DNA from 2 places in the Jeotgalicoccus nanhaiensis genome. Region 1 is predicted to be linked to the other one. Evidence: riboswitches for the same ligand, from Rfam matches in the RefSeq annotation. Region 1 holds a riboswitch; the other holds the start of a gene.
The links. A riboswitch is a leader RNA that binds a small molecule or an ion and turns the genes downstream of it on or off. The one in region 1 is predicted to bind preQ1.
Positions count from the first base shown of each region.

Region 2: it holds a riboswitch for preQ1, as region 1 does, so the genes downstream of both, IR135_RS08870 (QueT transporter family protein) here and queF (preQ(1) synthase) in region 1, are expected to answer to the same signal.

Region 1 is NZ_JADGLW010000004.1:86,511-89,932, reverse strand. Features, by position in the region: gene IR135_RS07345 (FtsX-like permease family protein) at 1-274, shown strand, start outside; gene IR135_RS07340 (queuosine precursor transporter) at 362-1,009, opposite strand; gene queF (preQ(1) synthase) at 1,057-1,545, opposite strand; PreQ1 riboswitch class I at 1,597-1,642, opposite strand; gene IR135_RS07330 (alpha/beta hydrolase) at 1,779-2,690, shown strand; gene IR135_RS07325 (hypothetical protein) at 2,706-2,921, opposite strand; gene IR135_RS07320 (GNAT family N-acetyltransferase) at 3,002-3,422, shown strand, end outside.
Region 2 is NZ_JADGLW010000006.1:86,541-89,962, reverse strand. Features, by position in the region: gene groL (chaperonin GroEL) at 1-196, shown strand, start outside; gene IR135_RS08875 (RidA family protein) at 466-1,737, shown strand; gene IR135_RS08870 (QueT transporter family protein) at 1,788-2,237, opposite strand; PreQ1 riboswitch class I at 2,246-2,289, opposite strand; gene IR135_RS08865 (NRDE family protein) at 2,289-3,062, opposite strand; gene IR135_RS08860 (RluA family pseudouridine synthase) at 3,049-3,422, opposite strand, start outside.

The DNA.
Region 1 (3,422 bases):
AGAAAAAGGCAGTTATAAAGTGCTGCGCAAACTTGGATTCTCAGAGGGGGAAATACTAAAAGGACTCGCACTGAAAATGATTATTTCATTCGGTATTCCTTTAGTTATCGGTCTTCTGCATTCACTGTTTGCAGTTAAATCCGGATGGTTTATCTTCGGGATTGAAATGTGGACACCAACCCTGATCGTAATGGGTGTCTACACGGTACTGTATTCAATATTTGCTTTAATGTCACTCGGTTATTACCGGAAAATAGTTAGAAAAAGTATATAAAACTAAAAAACTTCCGCTGTCTTTTGGACAGTGGAAGTTTTTTTAGTTTCTGACACAATGAGCGGTTCTCATCGTCACGAAAGCCGGCTAATACAGCTGTTCAGTGACATTTTTCAATAAAGCCCGTTCTTTATCGAGCTGTTTTCGGACAACACCGACGAGCAGATACACTATCGGCGTATCCAGCAGCACGATAATAATTTTAGCGATGTACTGCATAAAGATCATGCTGATTAATACATTCGCCGGTACCGTACCAATAAAAGCAATCACGATAAAAATACTCGTATCAGCAAATTGTGTAATTACTGCTGAAAAGTTATTGCGGAGCCACAAATGCCGTCTGCCGTGACGTTCTTTTAATTTATGAAAGATAAACACATCGATGTTCTGACTGACGAGATAAGAGACCAGACTCGCGATAATGACCTGGAAGCTGCCCCCTAAAATCATCTCGTATTCCGTCTGCATTTCAAAGAACGGTGCAGCCGGCACTTCTATTGCTATGTAGATAAAAAATAAAACGATGAGCTGTGTAACAAATCCTGCGCGTATAGCGCGCGCCGCCATCTTTTTACCGTATACTTCACCGATAACATCGGTAATTAAAAATGTTGCCATATAAACGATAACAGCGGCGGGTAAATCAAATCCAAAAACCGTAAATACTTTAACTGCCAGTATGTTTGAAACAACGAGCAGTCCCGCAAACAGTGCGGTTAAATAAAATATCAATATGTACCCTCCATTTTAAAATGGAAGAAATTCTTAGCCGGTCACTCTTATCTGTTGTCTATCTTTTCCGGGTACAAATCGTGATTCATCATGCGGTGGTCAGCCATCTCTTCATATTTTGTTCCCGGTCTCCCGTAATTTACGTACGGGTCAATGGAGATGCCGCCGCGGGGTGTGAACTTGCCCCAGACTTCTATGTATTTCGGGTCCATCAATTTAATGAGGTCATCCATAATCATATTCATGCTGTTTTCATGGAAGCCGCCGTGGTTGCGGAAGCTGAACAGGTATAATTTCAAGGCTTTGCTTTCAACCATTTTCACATCGGGAATGTAGCTGATGTAAATCGTTGCAAAGTCCGGCTGGCCCGTCATCGGACACAGCGTTGTAAATTCAGGACAGTTAAATTTAACAAAATAATCGCGGCCGATATGACCATTTTCAAACGTTTCCAGAATTTCCGGATTATAATCAAATTTATATTCTACATTTTGATTTCCCAATAAACTTAAATCTTTTGAATAATCTTCTGTCATTATAAAAATCCTCCTTAAATTAAAAAAACATGAGCCCGAAGGCACATGTTGTGTGTCTTAGTTTTTTTAAGAGGGTGCGGCTAAGAACCTCTTCGTAATTTATTTTCCAGTACTCATTATACATAGAGCGGAGAGAAAGGTCTATACTGTGTTTTTTGTAAGTGGATACATGATTCTTCATATAGTCTGCAGTTTTTTGGTACTATTAAAGTAACAAGAGTACGGAGGTACGGATGATGGAAATCAAAAAGTTTAAAGTAGGTAATTATCACGCAGAAGTCACAGCTTTTTTAGGTGATTCAGGTGTCAAAGTCGAAGCGAAGCCGGCCGTCGTCATTTGTCCCGGCGGCAGTTATATGTATGTATCAAAACGCGAAGCTGAACCAGCAGCTTATGAATTTCTGGCTCAGGGCTATCAAGTATTTATACTGCGCTATTCAACGATAGGAACAAGGCTTGAAGCTGAAGGAAAAGAAGCGACGCGGGATGAAATGTACAAAATCGCTGCAGGGCTGGAACCTGAAGAAATTCTCGGTTCCGAGTTTCCGAACCCGTTAATTGAGCTGGCACTTACGATGACTCATATCCGCGAAAATATTCATGAATATAACGTGGATGCGGATAATATCGGTGTCCTCGGATTTTCAGCAGGCGGCCATCTGGCAGCAAGTCTCGGTGTGCATTGGAATCAGCCGTGGCTGAGTGATCGGGTTGGGAAAGAATCCAGATGGTACCGCCCGAACTTTCAAGTATTAAGTTATCCGATACTGGATTACGATCTTAACAGAATTATTGCCGAAGAAAGAGGCATCGGAGATCCTAAATACATGTCGATGGCGAGCCGTATGGTATTCGGGCAAGCGATAGAAGCGGATACTCTCGATAAAGCAACAGTGAAAAATTATGTATCTGAAAACACGCCGCCCACTTTTATTTGGCATACGGGTGAAGACAAACTTGTGTTTATAAAAAATGCGCTGGATTTTGCCGATGCGCTCGAACGTCACAATGTGCCCTGGGAACTTCACACTTTCCATAAAGGCGACCACGGTTTAAGTACCGCGACAAAAATAACAGGAAAAGTAAATACCCACGTACAAAAATGGGTGCCGCTAATGTTTGAATGGCTGGAAGATATTAAATAAAAAAACAGCCGTATTTTAACGGCTGAAATTTAAATTATATTCCAAATATAATTCTGTATGATCCGGATAGATTAATTCAACCAGTATATTGTCTTCATCAAAAGAATTATTTTTACTCATACAGTTATATATAAAAGAATCTAAAGGTGGTTTTCCCACATCTTTATCAGTGATCAGTTTAAAAAATGTTTTGTCATTGCTGGAGTTCATACATTTCACTAATATATTCATTTTACACCAACTCCTCAATATATTAATAACCGATTTCAAGAGTTTTAAACATCATTATAATATGGAAGGAAGAGATAAATATGAACTTTGTAAAACTGACTTTAAATGATATCGAAGAGATTTTAGAACTGCAGAATTCCGTGTATGATTTTTTAGAACAAAAGGAAGTTCTCGAAAAACTGTCGAGGGAAGAATTTGAGAAAGGTGTAAACCAGGGCTATGTTGCAGGTGTTTTTTATGAAGATAAATTAATTGCAGTGCGGACAATGTATATCCCGGATATTGATGAAGAAGAGCACCTGGCTGATGATGTCGGGGTTAGGAGAGAACGATCCATTTACTCTGAAATCTCTCTCGTTGATCCTGAGCACAGGGGGCAGGGGCTGCAGACAGAAATGGGCAGGTATTTAATTGAGCAGGTACGTGCGAGCGGAGATTTTGATTATATCTTTTCAACTGTAATGCCGACGAATCTGCCAAGTTTGAAAGATAAATTTAAAC
Region 2 (3,422 bases), on a different contig from region 1:
AGCAACTGATGAGTGGGTCAACATGATCGATGCAGGTATTGTGGATCCGACTAAAGTAACGCGTTCAGCACTGCAAAATGCAGGTTCTGTAGCGGCAATGTTCTTAACAACAGAAGCAGTCGTTGCAGACATTCCGGAAGAAAACGGCGGCCCTGATATGGGCGGCATGGGCGGCGGAATGCCCGGAATGATGTAGTAACAGTCAGTCAATTTCTCATTTAATATGTGTTAAAGGAAGGTTTTCCATAAGGTTTCTTAACCTTTGGAAGACCTTTTTTAATTCTATAATTGTAGGAAGCAATAAAATGAACAGATGAAAATGTGTTATATGACAATTCTATTTATTTGTTCTTGATGTAAGGTGGATAATGAAGTATATATTTTATAATTTATCAGCAGGATAAGTCATCAACTTTGTTGATTATATATTTCAAATAAACCTAACTTTAAAGGAGCATATTATTTATGAGTGACTATAATGCAGTAGCACCAACTAATACGGATAACGCACCGAAGTTTGACGAGTCTTCTCAGTCAGCAGCGTTTTCACATTACAGCAATTTATCAGCACAGCTGCCAATCGATCCTTCAACTGGACAATTAGCAGAAGGCGGCGTTAAAGCGCAGGCTGAACAAAGCTTTAAAAATATCGAAGCAATTCTTAAAAACTTCGACCACGTAATGAGCGATATCGTAAGAATCACAGTTTTCGTTACAGATATCCAGAATGTAGATGCTGTGAACGAAGTGTTCCACACATTCTTCCCGACATATGTACCAGCGCGTACGAATGTAGCGGTTAATGCTCTGCCAATGGGTGCTGAAGTTCAAGTTGAAGCGCTTGTATCACATGGTGTAGGTACAATTCCTAATGCACCGCAGGCTGGAGATTTAATTAAATTAACAAACCACACTGCGAATGCACCGGCAAATGCTTTATCTTCACAAACTGTAGCATTTTCACACTACAACAATATTACAGCTCAGCTGCCAATCGATCCTGCAACAGGCAGAATCGTTACAGGCGGGGTCAAAGCAGAAACTGCACAAAGCTTAAAAAATATTAAAGCAATCTTAAACAGCATCGATGTACCATTTGATGACATCGTTAAAGTAAACATCTTCGTTAAAGACCTTGCGGATGTTGAAGCGGTTAACGAAGTTTACTCTGCGTTCTTCCCGGATTCTTCTATCGCGAGAACTGTAGGATATGTACCAGCTCGTACTGTTGTTCAGGCAGCAGACTTGGAAATGGGTGCTTCTGTACAAATCGAAGCAGTCGTATCTCACGGTGACGGTACGCCGCCTCAGGCTATCGAAGACAGACACGGTATCGTGATTAAAGCGAATAATACTGAAAATTCGCCAGTGGACAGCTTATCTACACAAACTGTAGCATTCTCACACTACAACCACTTGTCAGCTCAGCTGCCAATCGATCCTGCAACTGGTAAATTAGTTGAAGGCGGCATTAAAGAACAGACTAAACAGGCTTTAAATAACATTAAAGCGGTTATCGAAAGCGTTGACCACGTAATGGAAGATATGGTTAAAGTAAATATCTTCGTTAAAGACCTTGCAGATATGGATGCAGTCAACGAAGTTTACGCAGAATTCTTCCCTGAAGGCACGCCAGCAAGAAGAGTTGTCGGCGTTTCAGCACTGCAGGAAGATGCTCTAATTCAGATTGACGCAATTGCGGGCAATGCTGAAGGCACACCACCTGAAACTAAATAATAGCAACCAGATAAAAAATACGCCTCCATTTATATGGGGGCGTAATTTTTTTATTCCGGCAAAATTCTATGGCCGATTTTTTTAAATATAAACGTGCCGATAAATGTCGTAATCAGCGTCGACAGTCCAACTGTTGCTGCACTGAACCAGTACGGCAGTCCAAGAACTAAATACAGGGCCAGTGCCACAAATAGTCCTGCAAGGACACTGTACTGCAGGGCGTTTATCCAGACGTTTTTTATAAAATAACTTAATGTATAGGCAATTACCGATATAGTTACACCGACAACGACGTCGATTAAACCGAGGCTTGAGAAAATATTTGCAATACCGACACCCAGTACCATTCCCGGTATATATTTTCGGTTAAAAAATGGAATGACACAAAGTATTTCACTGATTCTGAATTGAATCGCTCCAGTGCCAATCGGGTTAATTACAGTAAGTGCGACATAAATTGCCGCTAAGACAGCATTAATAGCTATGTCTCTGATATTCATAATAGTAAATCTCCTTAGTTTTTTTGACAGGGAGTTTGCGAACCTGTTTTTTTATTTATTGACTGATATCGTCTCAGTAATTTCACCGGTTAAGGCACCGTTTTTGAAGGTGCGCTCAATCAATGTAATGTTGTTCTGATGGTCGAAAAGAACGACAGTGGAGCATCTGGTGCCGTAATCAAAATCAGGGATATCGATAAACAGCGGGGATAATTTCTTTTCGAGTTCAAACTCGACACCCGTTTTTTGAACGATGTCATCTGCTGCCTCGGTATCGATGCGGAGCAGATTAAATAAAGCATCTATATCTACTTCATCTTCTGACAAGACTTCATCCAGCTTTTCTTTTCCGATAACGACTTTAGGCCAAGGTGTATCCAAATATTCATTGGACAGCCCGTGCGTGCCTTCAGTTACACGTGAGATCTTGTTATCGTAATTGTTCATGTAATAAAGTTCATCAGGAGTACCTGTAAGCAGATTAAAGCCTGCATAGTCACTGCTGTATTCCGAAAGGTTTGTTAAATATTCTTTAGGACTTTCTTCTGACAGCAGGTAATTGACAATCAGTTCCCCGCGGGACTTTTCAGCTTTCAAGGTCATTTCTTTTGGCGTCCGGATATTAGTCAATGCTCCTATTTTACCTGATTTTGATACCGCAAGCCAGGTGCCTTTTGCTTTTAAATCACGGCCGCCTAAAATATTCTGATGGTCTTCCCAATAGGACATCGGTGCGGTCGGCCGTGAATAAAATTCATCACGGTTCGCCGCAAACACCATTTTATATTTTTTGTGCGTTCCGATATTAAAATTAATAAGACACATTAAAATCACTCCAAGGGAATGTTTCAGGCGGCTTGCAGTGAACTTCCACGTACTCGTCTTTCGTAGGATGCTTAATACGCAGATAAGTTGAGTAAAGGGCAATCTGCTGACCGACTTTTGCATTCTTATTATATTTTTGGTCGCCGAACAATGGATGTCCGAAATGCGACAGCTGCACACGGATCTGATGTGACCGGCCTGTGTGAAGCTTCACTTTTACAAGTGAAAATTGTCTGTTTTCATCAACAGTTTCATAATCCAGCTTGGCCATTTTTGAACCGCGGTGGTTTTTATGAACCACTTTGGAAATATTTTTCTTTGCATCTTTAAATAAATGATTCGTTAAAGTGCCTTTTTTCT